2 linked regions of the Caballeronia sp. TF1N1 genome follow. The protein of the gene in region 2 interacts with the protein of the main gene of each other region in a pairwise test. Links are inferred from orthologs where the notes say so. Each region holds a gene or a part of one and is shown on either strand. Other genes may lie near its edges.

Region 1 (8,275 bases), 910 kb from region 2 along the record:
CGCGCGCGGTTCGCAATACCGGCATGGCGCTCGTGGGCGCGCAGCCACTCGTCAAGCGCTGGCTGGTTTCGGCCGCGCTCGGTTAAAGACACGCCAGGCACATACAGGAAAAGAACATGAAACGCACACTTCGAACGGCACTCGCAGCGGCCGCGGCACTCGCCGTGACGCTTGGTCTCGGCTGTACGGCGCAGGCCGACCAGACCACCGACAAGATCAAGTCCACGCTCGAATCGCGCATGGGCGACGCGAACATCAAGAGTGTCGACAAGACGCCCATTCCAGGGCTCTATGAAGTGAACCTCGGCTCGCAGATCGTCTATACCGACGCCACCGGCAACTACGTGCTGATCGGCGATCTCGTCGATACGCGCAGCAGCAAGAATCTCACGGAAGCGCGGCTCTCCGAGACCAACAAGATCGACTTCGCGAAGCTGCCTTTCGAGAACGCGGTGAAAGTGGTGAAGGGCAACGGCAGCCGCAAGATCGCGGTGTTCTCGGACCCGAATTGCCCGTATTGCAAGCAACTCGAATCGACCTTGAAGTCCATCGATAACGTCACCGTGTACACGTTCCTGTATCCCGTGCTCTCGCCGGATTCGACCGCGAAGTCGAAGTCGATCTGGTGCTCGAAAGATCGCGCGATGAGCTGGGAAGGCTGGATGCTGGACCGCAAGGCGCCGACCACGGCCGCCTCGTGCGACACCACCGCCATCGACAAGAACCTGAAGCTCGGCCACACGATGAACGTGAGCGGCACGCCGACCGTGTTCCTCGCGGACGGCCGCCGTCTGCCAGGCGCCGTTCCCGCCGACCGGCTGGAGAAGGAACTTTCGACCGCGCATTGAGGCGGCCCGAACCCACGACGAGAGGCGCATGAGAGGCGCCTCTTTTGGTTTCAAAGGCGCACCGACCGCGCGCCCACAACAAGAACAAAGGACACGACATGGCAACGACTACGCTCGATCGACCGGTGCGCTACAGCATCGTTCCGAAGAACCCGGCCGCGCATATCTTCGAAGTCACGCTCACGGTCGCCGCGCCGGACCCGGCGGGACAACGCTTCATGCTGCCGGTGTGGATTCCGGGCAGCTACATGATTCGCGAATTCGCGCGCAATATCGTCACGTTGCAGGCGTTCAACGCGGCAGGGCGCAAGATCGGTATCGAAAAAATCGACAAGCACGCGTGGCAAGCCGCGCCGGCGGATGGCCCCATCACGCTGCGTTACGAGGTGTACGCGTGGGACATGTCGGTACGCGCCGCGCATCTGGATGACAGCGTCGGCTTCTTCAACGGCACGAGCGTGTTTCTCGCGGTGGAGGGGCAGTCGGCTGCGCCGTGTATCGTCGATATTCAAGCGCCGCAGGGCGGAGCGCTGCGCAACTGGCGCGTCGCCACGGCGCTTGCCGAAGCGCGTGGCACGAAGCGCCATGGTTTCGGCGCGTACGAGGCCGCGAATTACGACGAACTCGTCGATCATCCGGTGACGATCGGCGAATTCGCGCTCGGCGGTTTCACCGCGCATGGCGTGAAGCACGACATCGTGATTTCGGGACGCGTGATCGGGCTCGACATGAACCGGCTCGCGGCGGACCTCAAACGCGTGTGCGAAGCGCAGATCGCGCTCTTCGAACCGCGCACGAAGAAAGCGCCGGTGGATCGCTACGTGTTCATGACGGTCGCCGTCAGCGATGGTTACGGCGGGCTGGAACATCGCGCATCCACGGCGCTGATCTGCAATCGCGGCGACTTGCCGGTGCTTGGCCGACCCGAAGTCAGCGAAGGTTATCGCACCTATCTTGGCCTCTGCAGCCACGAATACTTCCATACGTGGAACGTAAAGCGCATCAAGCCGGCGGCGTTCGCGCCGTACGATCTGTCGCAGGAAAATTACACGTCGCTTTTGTGGCTCTTCGAAGGCTTCACGTCGTATTACGACGACCTGATCCTTGTGCGCACCGGCCTTATTTCCGCGAGCGATTACTTCTCGATGCTCGGTAAGACCATCGGCGGCGTGTTGCGCGGAAGCGGGCGGCTCAAGCAGTCGGTGGCGCAGAGTTCGTTCGACGCATGGGTGAAGTACTACCGCGCCGACGAGAACGCATCGAACGCCATCGTCAGTTACTACCAGAAGGGTTCGCTCGTCGCGCTCGCGTTCGATTTGTCGATCCGCGCGCAGACGGACAACCGTAAGTCGCTCGACGATGTCATGCGTCTCTTGTGGCAGCGCTACGGACGCGACTTCTATCTCGGCAAGGCACGGGGCATCCGCGAGGACGAAGTGGAAGCGCTCTTCGCCGAGGCCACCGGCGCGGATCTGCGCTCGCTCTTCCGCGACGGCGTGCGCGGCACGCGCGACTTGCCGCTCGACGCGCTCCTCGAGCCGTTCGGCATAGCACTCGCGCCCGATCTGCCGACGAGCGGCACGGCCGGCAAGCCGTCGCTCGGCGTGCGCGTGCGGGGCAGCGCGGATTGCACGCTGGCGGTCGTGCACGACGGCAGCGCCGCGCAGAAGGCGGGGCTTTCGGCGGGCGATGTTCTAGTGGCCCTCGATGGTCTGCGTGTGACGGGATCGAATCTGGAGGCGCTGTTGTCGCGTTATCTGCCGGGTGCGAAGGTCGAAGTACACGCGTTTCGCCGCGACGAACTGCGTCGTACCGAAGTGAAGCTCGACGGCCCCGAAGTGTCGCGTTACGTGCTGACGGCTATCGACGGGCGCGGACCGTCGAAACAATGGCGCGAGCGCTGGCTGAAGGGCTGAAAGGCTGCGCCCACCGGGGATTGTCCTACTGGTGCAACGATCCTTCACGGCCGGACGGCTTTTTCCGGAACGCCGAACAACGAAGAATGCTTCCAACGCGGGCGCCGACGGCTCCCGCTCCTCCATCAAGGAAGCCATCATGACGACGATTCTCCAGATCAACTCCGCAGCCCGCTCGCAAGGCGCTCAATCGACGCTGCTCGCCGACGAACTCACCGCGAAGCTGCAACAAAGCAATCCGGGCGCGAACGTGGTCGTCCGCAATCTGCTCGCCGACCAGCTCACGCACCTCGACGACGCCACGCTTGGCGCGTTCTTCACGCCCGCCGAACAACGCACGCCGGAACAAGTCGCCATCAACGCGAAGAGCGAAGCGCTGATCGACGAACTGCAAGCGGCCGACATCGTGGTGATCGCGGCGCCGCTTTATAACTTCGGCGTGTCGTCGCAACTGAAGGCTTATTTCGACTGGATCGCGCGGGCCGGAATCACGTTCCGCTACACCGCGACCGGCCCCGAAGGCTTGGTGAAGGGCAAGAAGGTGTTCGTGGTGTCGGCGCGTGGCGGCAAGTACGCAGGCACGCCGAACGACTCGCAAACGCCGTATCTCAAGACGTTCTTGGGCTTCCTCGGCATGACGGACGTGAACTTCATCTACGCCGAAGGCCTGGCGATGGGGCCGGACGCCGCGAGCGCAGCGCTCGCTTCGGCACGCGATTCGATCGCGGCGCTGTAAGGCTTAAGCTCGACGCCGAAGTAAAAGAGCCCGCCCGGTCTTCGGACCGCGGCGGGCTCTTTGCATTGCGTTGCATTGATGCGGATGCTCAGGCGAGCAACTGTGCCTCGGCGGGCAAGCGCCAGTCGATCGGCTCGCGCCCATGCCGCTTCAGATATTCGTTCGCGGCGACGAAATGCCCGCACCCCAGAAATCCGCGATGCGCCGACAACGGCGACGGATGCGGCGCTTCCAGCACGCAATGGGCCTTTCCCGTGCCGTCGATCAGCGCGCGTTTTGCCTGAGCGTGCGCGCCCCACAACATGAACACGACGCCATCGTGGCGCTCGGCAATTTCGTGGATCAGCGTGTCCGTGCACTGTTCCCAGCCGCGCTTGGCATGGCTTCCCGCTTTATCGCGCTCGACGGTCAGCGACGTGTTGAGCAAGAGCACGCCTTGTTTCGCCCACGAATCGAGGCAGCCGTGAGCGGGCGCGACGATATCCAGACTCGCGGCGATCTCCTTAAAGATGTTGCGCAATGACGGCGGCGGGCGCACGGGCGCGGGCACGGAGAACGCAAGCCCATGCGCTTGCGGCGCGCCTTTGTCTTCACCGTGATACGGGTCCTGACCGAGAATCACCACTTTGACCTCGCCAGGACTGGTGAGGCGCAATGCGCGGAAAACATCGGCGGGATAAACGGTCTTGCCGGCGGCGCGCTCGGAATCCACGAAAGCGCACAACGACGCATAGCGCGGACTGTCGATAAATGCTTTCAGATGCCGCCGCCATTCAGCGGGCAGCGCTTCGAACTGGCTTTCGAGCGTGATGAAGCCGCCAGCGTGCGTGCGAGGCTCGTCGAAAAGAGAAGACTGCTGGTTCATGCTTCGGCGTCGTCTACCGCGCTTTCCGGACGCTCGCGCAACCGATAACCTCGCTCCGCCTTGCTCAAATCTTCCGGGTCGAGTTCGGGAAAAGCGCCGCGCAATTCGGCGGCGAGCGTGGAGAGCGCTTTGGCGTCGCCGGACTTGATCTCGAGTTCCAGCTCGCTGATTTCCGCGTGATGGTTTTCGCCATCCACGTCCGCCGTGATCTTGCCGGCGTCGAGCGCGACTTCGATCTGCGAGCCTTCACGCTCGATGTCCCACACGATGCGCCGGAAGTCCGTGCGAAACAGGGCGATCAGATTCGGCGCGGCGTCCTGCAGCGCCTTGCGGGCCGCTTCGTCTTCGCAGGAAACAAGGAGCGCATCGATTTCAAGCGATTCGCCCGCCACCGGCATCTCCCATTCGTGACGACGGCTCAAGCCGGCTTTCGATTCGCCCAGCACCTTGTACGTCTGAAGCCACTGGTCGGGCGTGCGGCGCAGGCGCAATGCGGACTTCGCCTTGGCGAGCGCGCAATCCGGCGTGTCGAAATAGACGTTCGCCAGTTCCATCGGCTTGCCCGCACCGGTGCGCTCGTCGAAAAAGCGCGCCACGTCGTCGTGCTGCGAAGGCGGCAGCGCGAGCTTGATTTCCTGTTCGATGCCCAAAATTCGGTCCCGTCTTTAGAGTCAGAAGAACATTCGCGCGAGTTCCGTGCCCGGATCGTCGGCGCGCATGAACGCTTCGCCGACGAGGAACGTATGCACGTGCATCGCTCGCAGCCGGTCCACGTCGTGGCGCGAGAGAATGCCCGATTCCGTCACCACGATGCGGTCGTCCGGCACCGCTTCGAGCATGCCGATGGTCGTATCGATAGTCGTCTGGAACGTGCGCAGATTGCGATTGTTGATGCCGATGAGCGGCGTTTTCAGCGTGAGCGCGTCTCGCAGTTCGTCGGCGTCGTGCACTTCGATTAGCACCGCGAGTCCGAGCGAATGTGCATAGGCTTCGAGATCTTGCATCTGCGAAAGTTCGAGCGCGGCGGCTATCAGCAGAATGCAGTCGGCGCCCATCGCGCGCGCTTCCATGATCTGATAAGGGTCGACGATAAAGTCTTTGCGCAGCACCGGCAGGCTGCACGCGGCGCGCGCTTCTTCGAGATACGCGACGCTGCCTTTGAAGAACTGCACGTCGGTGAGCACGGAAAGGCACGCGGCGCCGCCTTGCTCGTAGGAGCGTGCAATTTCGCCCGGCACGAAGTGCTCGCGCAGCACGCCTTTGGAAGGGCTCGCCTTCTTCACTTCCGCAATGACCGCGGCCCGGCCTTCAGCATGCTTCGCACGCAGCGCGCCGACGAAATCGCGCAAGTCGCGCGCGCTCGCTTCGAGCCTGAGTTCTTCGAGCGGCGCGCTTTGTTCGGCGGCGCGGATTTCCTCGCGCTTCACCGCGATGATGCGATCCAGAATGTCGCTCATGGTGATGTCCGTTATTTGGTGAATTGCTGCGTGAAGCGCACGAGAGCTTCGACCTTTTCGCGCGCCGCGCCGCTGGCGATGGCTTCGCGCGCGGCGGCCATGCCCTCGGCGATCGAATCGACGATGTCGGCCGCGTAGAGCGCCGCGCCCGCGTTCAGCGTGACGATCTCGCGCGCTACACCCGCCTTGTTGTTCAGCGCGCCGAGCAGCATGGTTTTCGATTCCTGCGCGTCCTGCACTTTCAGCGAGCGGTTCGAGACCATTTGAAGACCGAAGTCTTCGGGATGAATCTCGTACTCGTTCACTTCGCCGTTCTTCAATTCGCCGACCTTGGTCGCGGCGCCGAGCGACACTTCGTCCATCCCGTCCTTGCCGTACACGACAAGCACGTGGTTTGCGCCGAGCCGCTGCATCACACGAACCTGGATGCCGACGAGGTCTTCATGGAACACGCCCTGCAGCTGATTCGGCGCGCCCGCCGGATTGGTCAGCGGCCCGAGAATATTGAAGATGGTCCGCACGCCGAGCTCGCGGCGCACGGGCGCGATGTTCTTCATTGCCGGATGATGGTTCGGCGCGAACATGAAGCCCATGCCGGTTTCGGCAATCGAGGCGGCGACTTGTTCCGGCGTCAGATCGATATTCACGCCAAGCGCTTCGAGCACGTCCGCGCTGCCCGACTTGCTCGACACGCCGCGATTGCCGTGCTTCGCGACCTTAGCGCCGGCGGCGGCGGAAACGAACATCGATGCCGTGGAAATGTTGAAAGTGTGCGAGCCGTCGCCGCCCGTGCCGACGATATCGACAAAATGGGAGTTGTCCGCCACCTCGACGTGATTGGCGAACTCGCGCATGACAGTCGCGGCGGCCGCGATCTCGCCGATGGTTTCCTTCTTCACGCGCAAGCCGGTGATGATCGCAGCGGCCATCACCGGCGACATCTCGCCGCGCATGATGGTGCGCATGAGATGCAGCATTTCGTCGTGAAAGATTTCGCGATGCTCGATCGTGCGTTGCAGCGCTTCTTGTGCGGTGATCGTCATGGCAGTCACGCTCGCTTTCCCGATGCCGTGTTTTTCACGAAGTTTTCGAGCAGCGCGTGACCATGCTCGGAAAGAATGGATTCCGGATGGAACTGCACACCTTCCACTTCGAGTTCCCGGTGGCGCACGCCCATGATTTCACCATCAGGCGTCCATGCGGACACTTCAAGACAGTCGGGCAAAGACTCGCGTTCAATCGCCAGCGAGTGATAGCGCGTGACGTTGAAGTGTTTTGGCAGGTCGGAGAACACGCCTTTACAGTCGGTTTCGATCGCGCTCACCTTGCCGTGCATGATGGTCTGCGCGCGCACCACGCGTCCGCCGAACGCTTCGCCAATGGCCTGATGGCCGAGGCACACGCCGAGAATGGGCAGCTTGCCGGAGAACTCGCGCAGTACGTCGAGCGTGATGCCCGCGTGCTGCGGATTGCTCGGTCCCGGCGACAGGCAGATGCGTGCGGGATTGAGCTTGGCGATTTCATCGAGCGAGATTTCGTCGTTGCGAAACGTCTGCACGTCCTCGCCGAGTTCGCCGAAGTACTGGACCAGGTTATAGGTGAACGAGTCGTAGTTGTCGATCATCAGCAGCATGGTCTTTTCTCCTCAGAAGTCGCTGTCGAGGCCATCTTGCACTTGCTCGGCGGCACGCAACACGGCGCGCGCCTTGTTCTCCGTCTCTTGCCATTCGGACTCGGGCACCGAGTCGGCAACGACACCCGCCGCCGCCTGCACATAGAGATTGCCCTTGTGAATGAGGCCGGTGCGAATGGCAATCGCCAGATCCATTTCGCCGCTGAACGACAAATAACCGACCGCGCCGCCATACAAGCCGCGCTTCACAGGTTCGAGTTCGTCGATCAATTCCATCGCGCGCACTTTCGGCGCGCCGGAAAGCGTGCCGGCGGGAAAGGTCGCGCGCAATACGTCGAAGTTGCTCATGCCGGGCTTCAACGTGCCTTCGACCGAACTCACGATGTGCTGAACGTGCGAATACTTTTCGATGATCATCTTGTCCGTCACCGAAACCGAGCCGGTCTGCGCAATACGGCCCACGTCGTTGCGCGCGAGGTCGATCAGCATCACGTGCTCGGCGACTTCCTTCGGATCGTTCAGCAGTTCGGTGGCGAGTTCGGCGTCGCGCTCGGGCGTGTTGCCGCGCGGTCGCGTGCCGGCAAGCGGACGTATGGTCACGATGCGCTCGCCCGCGCGCTGTTCCTGACGCACGAGAATTTCCGGCGATGCGCCGACCACGTGAACGTCGCCGCCAAAGTTGTAGTAGTACATGTACGGCGACGGATTGAGCGAACGCAGCGCGCGATACAGCGAGAGCGGGTTGTCGCGGAACGGCTTGACGAGCCGCTGGCCGACTTGCACCTGCATTAGTTCGCCCGCCGCGATGTATTCCTTCGCG
Region 2 (8,239 bases):
CGAGTTCAGGTTCAACAACTACATCAGCCGCTATCACATGCGGCATCTCGACCTGATGGACGTGCTCGCGATGTATCAGGCGCGCGCCAACGCGCCGCTCGATGCACTCGCCAAACTGTGCGGCTTCCCAGGCAAGCTGGGCATGGACGGCGGCAAGGTGTGGGACGCCTATTGCGATGGTCAGATCGACGAGATCCGCAACTATTGCGAAACGGATGTCGTCAACACTTACCTCATGTATTGCCGCTTTCAGATGATGCGTGGCGGACTCACGCCCGACGAGTACGCGGACGAGATCAACTTCGTGAAGAACGCGCTCGCGCTGGAAGCGTCGCCGCATTGGGCCGAGTATCTCGCCGCATTCGGCCGGTGAGTGCGAGGCCGTGACGTTCGTCTACAATCTCGCCTTTGCCAACACGTCAGTCAGGAAGTACGCAGGTGTCTGAAGCCGCTCGAAAAAATTCGCATCGCCGCCGCGCCGCGCCGGCCAAAACCGTTACGCCCGATCCGTCATTCGTCGCGCCCGAAATCGAAATCGAGTCACTCGACATGGACGCGCGCGGCGTCGGCCGCACGGTCAACGAGAACGGCGAGCCGGGCAAGGTGATCTTCGTCGAAGGCGCGCTGCCCGGCGAACGAGTGAGCTATTCGAGCTATCGCAAGAAGCCGAGTTTCGAGCAGGCGCAAGTGGTGAACGTGTTGCGCGAAGCGGTCATCCGCACGAAGCCGAAGTGTCAGTTCTTCGGCACGTGCGGCGGTTGTTCCATGCAGCATCTCGACGTGCGCGCGCAGATTGCCGTGAAGCAGCGCGTGCTCGAGGACAATCTTCAGCATTTGTCGAAACTGCGCGCGGAAACCATGTTCCGGCCGATTCACGGACCGTCGTGGGGTTATCGCTATCGCGCGCGCCTGACGGTGCGGCACGTAGAGAAGAAGGGCGGCGTGCTCGTCGGCTTTCATGAACGCAAGAGCAGCTATGTCGCCGACATGACGAGCTGCGAGGTGCTGCCGCCGCACGTTTCCGCCATGCTCGTGCCACTGCGGCATCTGGTAGCCGGTTTGTCGATTCGTGACCGCATGCCGCAGATCGAGCTTGCGGTTGGCGCGGACGTGACGGCGCTGGTGTTGCGCATTCTCGAACCGCTCAACGACGCCGACGAAGCGCTTTTGCGCGCCTTTGCCGACGAACACGCCGGCGTGCAATTCTGGCTGCAGCCGAAAGGTCCCGACACGGTTTATCCGTTTTATCCGCTCGAGAGCGAACTGGCTTATACGCTGCCGGAGTTTCACATCCGCATGCCATTCAAGCCGACTGATTTCACGCAGGTGAACCATCAGATCAACCGCGTGCTCGTGGCGCGCGCGTTGAGCCTGCTCGCGCCGGAACCGAACGATCGCGTGCTCGATCTGTTTTGCGGCATCGGCAACTTTACGCTGCCGCTTGCGCGCGTGTCGCGCGAAGTGGTGGGTATCGAAGGAAGCGAAGCGTTGACCACGCGCGCGCTGGAAAACGCGCAGGCCAATGGCGTGGACGGCCATACGTCGTTTGCCTGCCGCAATTTGTTCGAAGTGACTGCCGACGATCTGCGCGCGCTCGGGCACTTCGACAAATATCTGATCGATCCGCCGCGCGAGGGCGCGCTCGCAGTGGCGAAGGCGCTTGCGGACATCGCTCAAAGCGGCGAGGGTTCGCTGCCGAAGCGCATCGTTTATGTGTCGTGCAACCCGGCGACGCTCGCGCGCGACGCCGGCCTGCTCGTCCACGAGGCGGGGTATCGGATGAAGGGAGCGGGCGTCGTCAACATGTTCCCGCATACGTCGCACGTCGAATCCATTGCATTGTTCGAACGCGACTGAAGCGCTTTTATTTAAGAAGGCGCAAAAAAACCGGCCCGAAGGCCGGTTTTTCGTTTGAAGCACCGGTTCGATCAGTTCCGGTTGCCGCCGAAGATGCCGAGCAGTGCCAGCAAGTTCGTGAAGACGTTGTATAGATCGAGGTAGATGGCGAGCGTCGCGCTGATGTAGTTCGTCTCGCCGCCATTCACGACGCGCTGCACGTCGAACAGCATGTAAGCCGAGAAGATGACGATGGCGAGCACGGAGATCGTCAGCATGAGCGCCGGCAGTTGCAGGAAAATGTTCGCGACTGCAGCCAGCAGAATGACCATCACGCCCATGAACAGCCACTTGCCGAGGCCCGAGAAGTCACGCTTGCTGACCGTGGCGATGGTCGCCATGGCCGCGAAAATCACGCCCGTGCCGCCAAAGGCCATCATGATGAGCTGCGGCCCGTTCGAGAAACCGAGGATGAAGCTCAAAAGACGCGAGAGCATCAGGCCCATGAAGAACGTGAAGCCGAGCAGGACGATCACGCCCATGCTGCTGTTCTTCGTTTTCTCGATGGCGAACATGAAGCCAAACGCAATCGCCATGAACGCAATGAAGCTCATTGCCGGGCTGGTGGCCGCGAAGAGGGAAAAGCCCGTCGCGACGCCGACCCACGCGCCGAGCACCGTCGGCACCATGGAAAGCGCCAGCAGCCAGTAAGTGTTGCGTAGCACGCGGTTGCGCACCTCGACCGAAGTGACGCTGCCGTTGCGTCCAAAACTGTAGGGTGATTCGTTCATGGTTTCTCCTTGCTTCAAATTGTCTGTCGTCGCCCCGCGCTACATCCGTCATACACGAATGATACGGTAGGAATACTTAAGCGATTATGAGGCCGTTGCCCGCGCCATTCCGGTTTCGTGCAGTGCCTGATGTCGCGAGGCGCTTGCAAAGCGCGGCTCGACTCCAATATGACTGCCGCACGGTCCGAAATCAATGGCGCCGACGTTTCTCGGCGCGATACACGCTCAAGGCACGCTGGCGTATGACGGTTCGACCCTTACGGCGCCGTAAGGTTTCAATCGCAATCATACCCTGCTTCATGCTACAATTGTCGATTCCTTTTAATCCGTAAACCGTTAATTTTTTGGAGTTTTTCATGGCAATCGAGCGCACCCTGTCGATTATCAAGCCGGACGCAGTGGCAAAGAATGTTATCGGCCAAATCTACAGCCGTTTCGAGAGTGCTGGACTCAAGATCATTGCTTCGCGCATGGTGCATCTGTCGCGCGCGGACGCGGAAAAGTTCTACGCAGTGCACGCTGCACGCCCGTTCTTCAAGGACCTCGTGGAATTCATGATCTCCGGTCCGGTGCAGATTCAAGTGCTGGAAGGCGAAGGCGCGATCATCAAGAACCGCGACCTGATGGGCGCGACCGATCCGAAGAAGGCAGACAAGGGCACGATCCGCGCTGATTTCGCGGACAGCATCGATGCAAATGCAGTGCACGGTTCCGACGCTCCGGAAACGGCAGCGCAAGAAATCGCGTTCTTCTTCCCGCAAGTGAACGTCTACTCGCGTTAAGTCGCGCGTTGGTTGCCGCGTCGGTCCGCGCCTCGAGGCAGTGCGCCGGATCATGCGGCTGTCGCGCCGGCATCGCTTGAAAAGCTGGAACATGCAGGAATTGGCGCGAACGGTCTCGGGCAAAAGCTCCCGAGCTTCGCAATCTGAAATGGCAGGACTCGACATGACGAACAGCAGCACCGTCAATCTTCTCGATCTCGACGCCGCCGGGCTCGTCGCTTATTGCGGCAGCCTGGGCGAGAAGCCGTTTCGCGCCAAGCAATTGCAGCGCTGGATCCACCAATATGGCGTCGACGACTTCGACGGCATGACGGACCTCGCGAAATCGCTGCGCGAAAAACTCAAGGGTCGCGCCAGTTTGGCGATGCCCGAAATCTCTCGCGATCACGTTTCCACCGACGGCACGCGCAAGTGGCTGATCGACGTAGGCAACGGTAACGCTGTCGAAACCGTGTTCATTCCCGAGGAAACGCGCGGCACGTTGTGCGTGTCCTCGCAGGCCGGCTGCGCGGTGAACTGCCGGTTTTGTTCCACAGGCAAGCAGGGATTCTCCCGCAATCTGACCACTGGCGAGATCATCGGGCAGATGCGCATGGCCGAATTCGCGCTGCGCAAGTCGCTCGGGCGCGAAGTCGGCGGCCCGGGAAAGGGCGAGCGCGTCATCACCAATGTCGTGATGATGGGCATGGGCGAGCCCATGCTGAATTACGACGCCGTCGTGCCCGCCATGCGTCTGATGCTCGACGACAACGCCTATGGCCTGTCGCGCCGTCGCGTGACGCTATCCACTTCCGGCGTCGTGCCCATGATGGACCGCCTCGCCGCGGATCTGCCAGTGGCGCTCGCCGTGTCGCTACACGCGCCGAACGACCCGCTGCGCGACATGCTGGTGCCGCTCAACAAGAAGTATCCGCTGCGTGAATTGATGGCCGCGTGCCAGCGCTATCTGAAGGTAGCGCCGCGCGATTTCATCACGTTCGAATACTGCATGCTCGACGGCGTCAACGACACCGAAGCCCATGCGCGCGAACTGCTGGCCGTCACGCGCGACGTGCCGTGCAAATTCAACCTCATTCCGTTCAATCCGTTCCCGGAATCAGGTCTGACTCGCTCGAAGAACGAGCAGATCAAGCGCTTCGCGCAGGTTTTGATGGACGCGGGCATCGTCACCACCGTGCGCAAGACGCGCGGCGACGACATCGACGCAGCCTGCGGGCAGCTTGCGGGCGAGGTGAAGGATCGCACGCGCCTCGTGGAACGCATGGGTCGCGCGCCAGGCAAGGTGATCGAGGTGCGCGCGGTCTGACGCATTGCCGCCGTACAGCGAAGAAAAACAAAGTCCGAAAAGACGGAAGTCGCGCCAGGCCGGCGCGCAAAGCCGAACATTTTGTTATAAAGCGGTCTGCAACATTGCCGGGGCTGTATCGTTCACGTTTTGATGCAATCCGCCGGCTTAGCCGCGCAATATAAAAGAATCGATGCGAGGAAATTGGGATGAGTGAGCCGCAGCACCCGACGCCTTTTGGCAGTCATACCGGGGGTCTTCCTGTCAATGAGCATGACAGTCAGGCGGGCACTGGCGGGGCGGCATCGAACGCGAGCCAGACGGGGCCTCTGGATTCGATTGCCGCCGTCGGCGCGCGGCTCGCGCAGCTTCGTCACGCGAAGTCATGGTCGATCGACGACATTTCAGCGCGTCTCAAGGTCTCGCCGAACAAGCTGCTCGCGCTGGAAGCGGGCGACATCAGTCAATTGCCCGATCGCACGTTCGCAGCGGGTATCGTGCGTAGCTACGCCAAGGTTCTTGGTACCGATCCCGCGCCTTTCACGCAGGCGTTTCGTCGCGAGGGCGCGGCGGTCGGGCAAAATCTGAAGGTGCCGGCTTCGGCGGGTGCGGGTCTGCCGCGACAGCGCGTGTCGGTGCCACTCGGTGGTTCGTCGGGCAAGAAACGCTCGTGGCTCTGGGGCATCGCGGCGGTCGTCGTGGTGCTGGCCGCGCTCGTGATGTGGCATACCGGCGGCGATTCGTCGGCGTGGCTCGCGCGCCTCAAGTCGAGCACGGGCGCTGGCACGGCCGCGCCGGGCGACACGGTGTCCGCATCCGTCGTTTCCACGCCTGATGAAGCCGCCGCGGCGAACACCGGCGAAGCCGCCTCGCTGCCCGAAGTGGCCGCCGCGCCCGGCGAACAGCCGATGCCACGTCCGCTCGGCACGAACGCGTTGCCGGCCTCGTCGTCGACCATTGCGGCGTTGCAGGGCGCAAGCGCGTCGGCCGCAGCCAAGCAGGCGCCGGCCGCTGGCGCCGCCGCATCCGCGCCGGTCGTCGCCGGCACGGGCGCGAGCGCAGTCGAATTGAAAGTGAAGGAAGATAGCTGGTTCAGCGTGCGCGGCAAGGACGGCAAGGAGGTTTTCTCCGGTCTCGTCCACGCGGGAAGCACGCAACGCGTGCAGGGCGAAGCGCCGTTCAAGGTGACCGTCGGCAACGCGAAGAGCGTCGATTCCATCTCGTTTGACGATCAGCCGGTCGACGCCAAGAAATACGTTTCCGCACGCGGCAACGTCGCGCGCTTCACGCTGCCCTGAACGGGCGGCGCGTAGCGGTGTCGGAGTCGGAGGTTCAGCGCGCGTGCAAGTCATGGGCATTCCGGCTTTTGCCGTGATGCCCGTTCAAGGTTCCATATTCGCACCGTCGCGCCGCTTGCACGCGGCGCCTGGTGGCCAAAGGGTTTTTCGATGCAATCCGAAGCTCAATCCCTGATTAGCAGCAAGATCTGTTCGACCGAACCGGTGTTCGGCGGCTCGTCGAAGCGTCGTGCATCGCATGCGGTGGACGTGCGCTGGGGCGGTCAGCTCGTCACCATCGGCGGCGACTCACCGGTGCGCGTGCAGTCGATGACCAACACCGACACCGCCGACGCCATCGGAACCGCCATCCAGATCAAGGAACTGGCGCAGGCGGGTTCCGAACTCGTGCGCATCACGGTGAATACGCCGGAAGCGGCGGCGGAAGTTCCGCACATCCGCGATCAGCTCGACCGCATGGGCGTGTCCGTGCCGCTCGTCGGCGACTTCCATTACAACGGGCATCTGCTGTTGCGCGATCATCCGGCATGCGCCGAAGCGCTGTCGAAGTACCGCATCAATCCCGGCAACGTCGGACAGGGCGCAAAGCGCGACACGCAATTCGCGCAGATGATCGAAGCCGCGATCAAGTACGACAAACCGGTGCGCATCGGCGTGAACTGGGGCAGTCTCGACCAGGACCTGCTCGCGCGCATGATGGACGAAAACGCCGCGCGCTCGGCGCCGTGGGAACTGCAAAGCGTGATGTATGAAGCGCTGATCCAGTCGGCGGTCGGCTCGGCGGAACGCGCGGTCGAACTCGGCCTCGGTCGCGACAAGATCATCCTGTCGTGCAAGGTGAGCGGCGTGCAGGATCTGGTCGCCGTTTATCGCGAACTCGCTAAACGTTGCAGCTTCGCGCTGCATCTCGGCCTGACCGAGGCGGGCATGGGCTCGAAGGGTATCGTCGCTTCGACGGCGGCGCTGTCGTTGCTGCTGCAGGAAGGCATCGGCGACACCATCCGTATTTCGCTGACGCCCGAGCCAGGCGGCGCGCGCACGGGCGAAGTGGTCGTTGGCCAGGAAATCCTCCAGACCATGGGCCTGCGTTCCTTTACGCCAATGGTCATTGCATGTCCCGGCTGCGGGCGCACGACCAGCACGCTGTTCCAGGAACTCGCGTCGCAGATCCAAAGCTATTTGCGCAACTCCATGCCCGTGTGGCGCGACCAGTTTCCCGGCGTCGAGAAGATGCACGTCGCGGTGATGGGCTGCATCGTCAACGGGCCGGGCGAATCGAAACACGCGAACATCGGCATTAGTTTGCCGGGCTCGGGCGAAAATCCCGCCGCGCCCGTGTTTATCGACGGCGTGAAGGTGAAGACCTTGCGTGGCGAGCGTATCGCGGAGGAATTCCAGCAAATCGTCAGCGACTACGTCGAGCGCACCTACGGGCAAGAAACCGGCAAGCGCGAAGAAACGTCCGCGGCAACACTTTAAAGACAGATGACTGAACAGAAGAAACGGCTCGGCAAGCTGACCGGCGTCAAGGGCATGAACGACATCCTCCCGCAGGATGCCGCGTTGTGGGACTTCTTCGAATCCACGGTGAAGTCGATGCTGCGCGCATACGGCTATCAGAACATTCGCACGCCGATCATCGAGCATACGCAGTTGTTCACGCGCGGGATCGGCGAAGTGACGGATATCGTCGAAAAAGAGATGTACAGCTTCACCGATTCGCTCAACGGCGAACATCTCACCATGCGGCCCGAAAACACGGCGGCGGTGGTGCGCGCGAGCATCGAACACAACTTGCTGTACGACGGCCCGAAGCGCCTGTGGTACATCGGCCCGATGTTCCGTCACGAACGTCCGCAGCGCGGGCGGTATCGCCAGTTCCATCAGGTCGGCGTGGAAGCACTCGGTTTCGCGGGACCGGACACGGACGCCGAAATCATCATGATGTGTCAGCGCCTGTGGGACGACCTTGGGTTGACCGGCATTCGCCTGGAACTGAATTCACTCGGCCAGCCTGACGAGCGCGCGGCGCACCGCAAGGAACTGATCGCGTATCTGGAGCAGCACGTCGACGCGCTCGACGAAGAAGCCAAACGCCGTCTCTACACCAACCCGCTGCGCGTGCTCGACACGAAGAATCCCGCGCTGCAGGAAATCGCGCAGAACGCGCCGAAGCTCACCGACTTCCTGGGCGAAGAATCGCGCAAGCATTTCGAGGGCGTGCAAAGGCTGCTGAAGGCCAACAAC

Evidence for each region.
Region 1: the proteins of ndk (region 2) and LDZ28_RS11850 interact in binary tests that used the Escherichia coli proteins (3 or more experiments, as listed by UniProt). The link is inferred for Caballeronia sp. TF1N1 from one-to-one orthologs.

Annotation. Positions count from the first base shown.
Region 1 is NZ_CP084626.1:2,544,560-2,552,834, reverse strand. Bases 2,478-5,468 are described here. They hold LDZ28_RS11850 (uracil-DNA glycosylase), read right to left. Parts: upstream 4,366-5,468; coding sequence 3,589-4,365; downstream 2,478-3,588. Other genes in these bases: trpC (indole-3-glycerol phosphate synthase TrpC), read right to left, coding at 5,037-5,468; LDZ28_RS11845 (CYTH domain-containing protein), read right to left, coding at 4,362-5,015; LDZ28_RS11855 (FMN-dependent NADH-azoreductase), read left to right, coding at 2,904-3,500; LDZ28_RS11860 (M61 family metallopeptidase), read left to right, coding at 2,478-2,764. In the rest of the region: LDZ28_RS11870 (UbiH/UbiF family hydroxylase), read left to right, coding at 1-86; LDZ28_RS11865 (DsbC family protein), read left to right, coding at 117-848; more of LDZ28_RS11860, read left to right, coding at 947-2,477; more of trpC, read right to left, coding at 5,469-5,822; trpD (anthranilate phosphoribosyltransferase), read right to left, coding at 5,834-6,865; LDZ28_RS11830 (aminodeoxychorismate/anthranilate synthase component II), read right to left, coding at 6,871-7,455; trpE (anthranilate synthase component I), read right to left, coding at 7,468-8,275. UniProt on the Escherichia coli protein: Excises uracil residues from the DNA which can arise as a result of misincorporation of dUMP residues by DNA polymerase or due to deamination of cytosine.
Region 2 is NZ_CP084626.1:1,634,798-1,643,036, reverse strand. What follows is about bases 1,742-4,696. They hold ndk (nucleoside-diphosphate kinase), read left to right. Parts: upstream 1,742-2,983; coding sequence 2,984-3,409; downstream 3,410-4,696. Other genes in these bases: rlmN (23S rRNA (adenine(2503)-C(2))-methyltransferase RlmN), read left to right, coding at 3,573-4,696; LDZ28_RS07615 (Bax inhibitor-1/YccA family protein), read right to left, coding at 1,929-2,627; rlmD (23S rRNA (uracil(1939)-C(5))-methyltransferase RlmD), read left to right, coding at 1,742-1,857. Also shown: LDZ28_RS07625 (3'-5' exonuclease), read left to right, coding at 1-373; more of rlmD, read left to right, coding at 439-1,741; more of rlmN, read left to right, coding at 4,697-4,715; LDZ28_RS07600 (helix-turn-helix domain-containing protein), read left to right, coding at 4,904-5,992; ispG (flavodoxin-dependent (E)-4-hydroxy-3-methylbut-2-enyl-diphosphate synthase), read left to right, coding at 6,143-7,471; hisS (histidine--tRNA ligase), read left to right, coding at 7,478-8,239. UniProt on the Escherichia coli protein: Major role in the synthesis of nucleoside triphosphates other than ATP. The ATP gamma phosphate is transferred to the NDP beta phosphate via a ping-pong mechanism, using a phosphorylated active-site intermediate.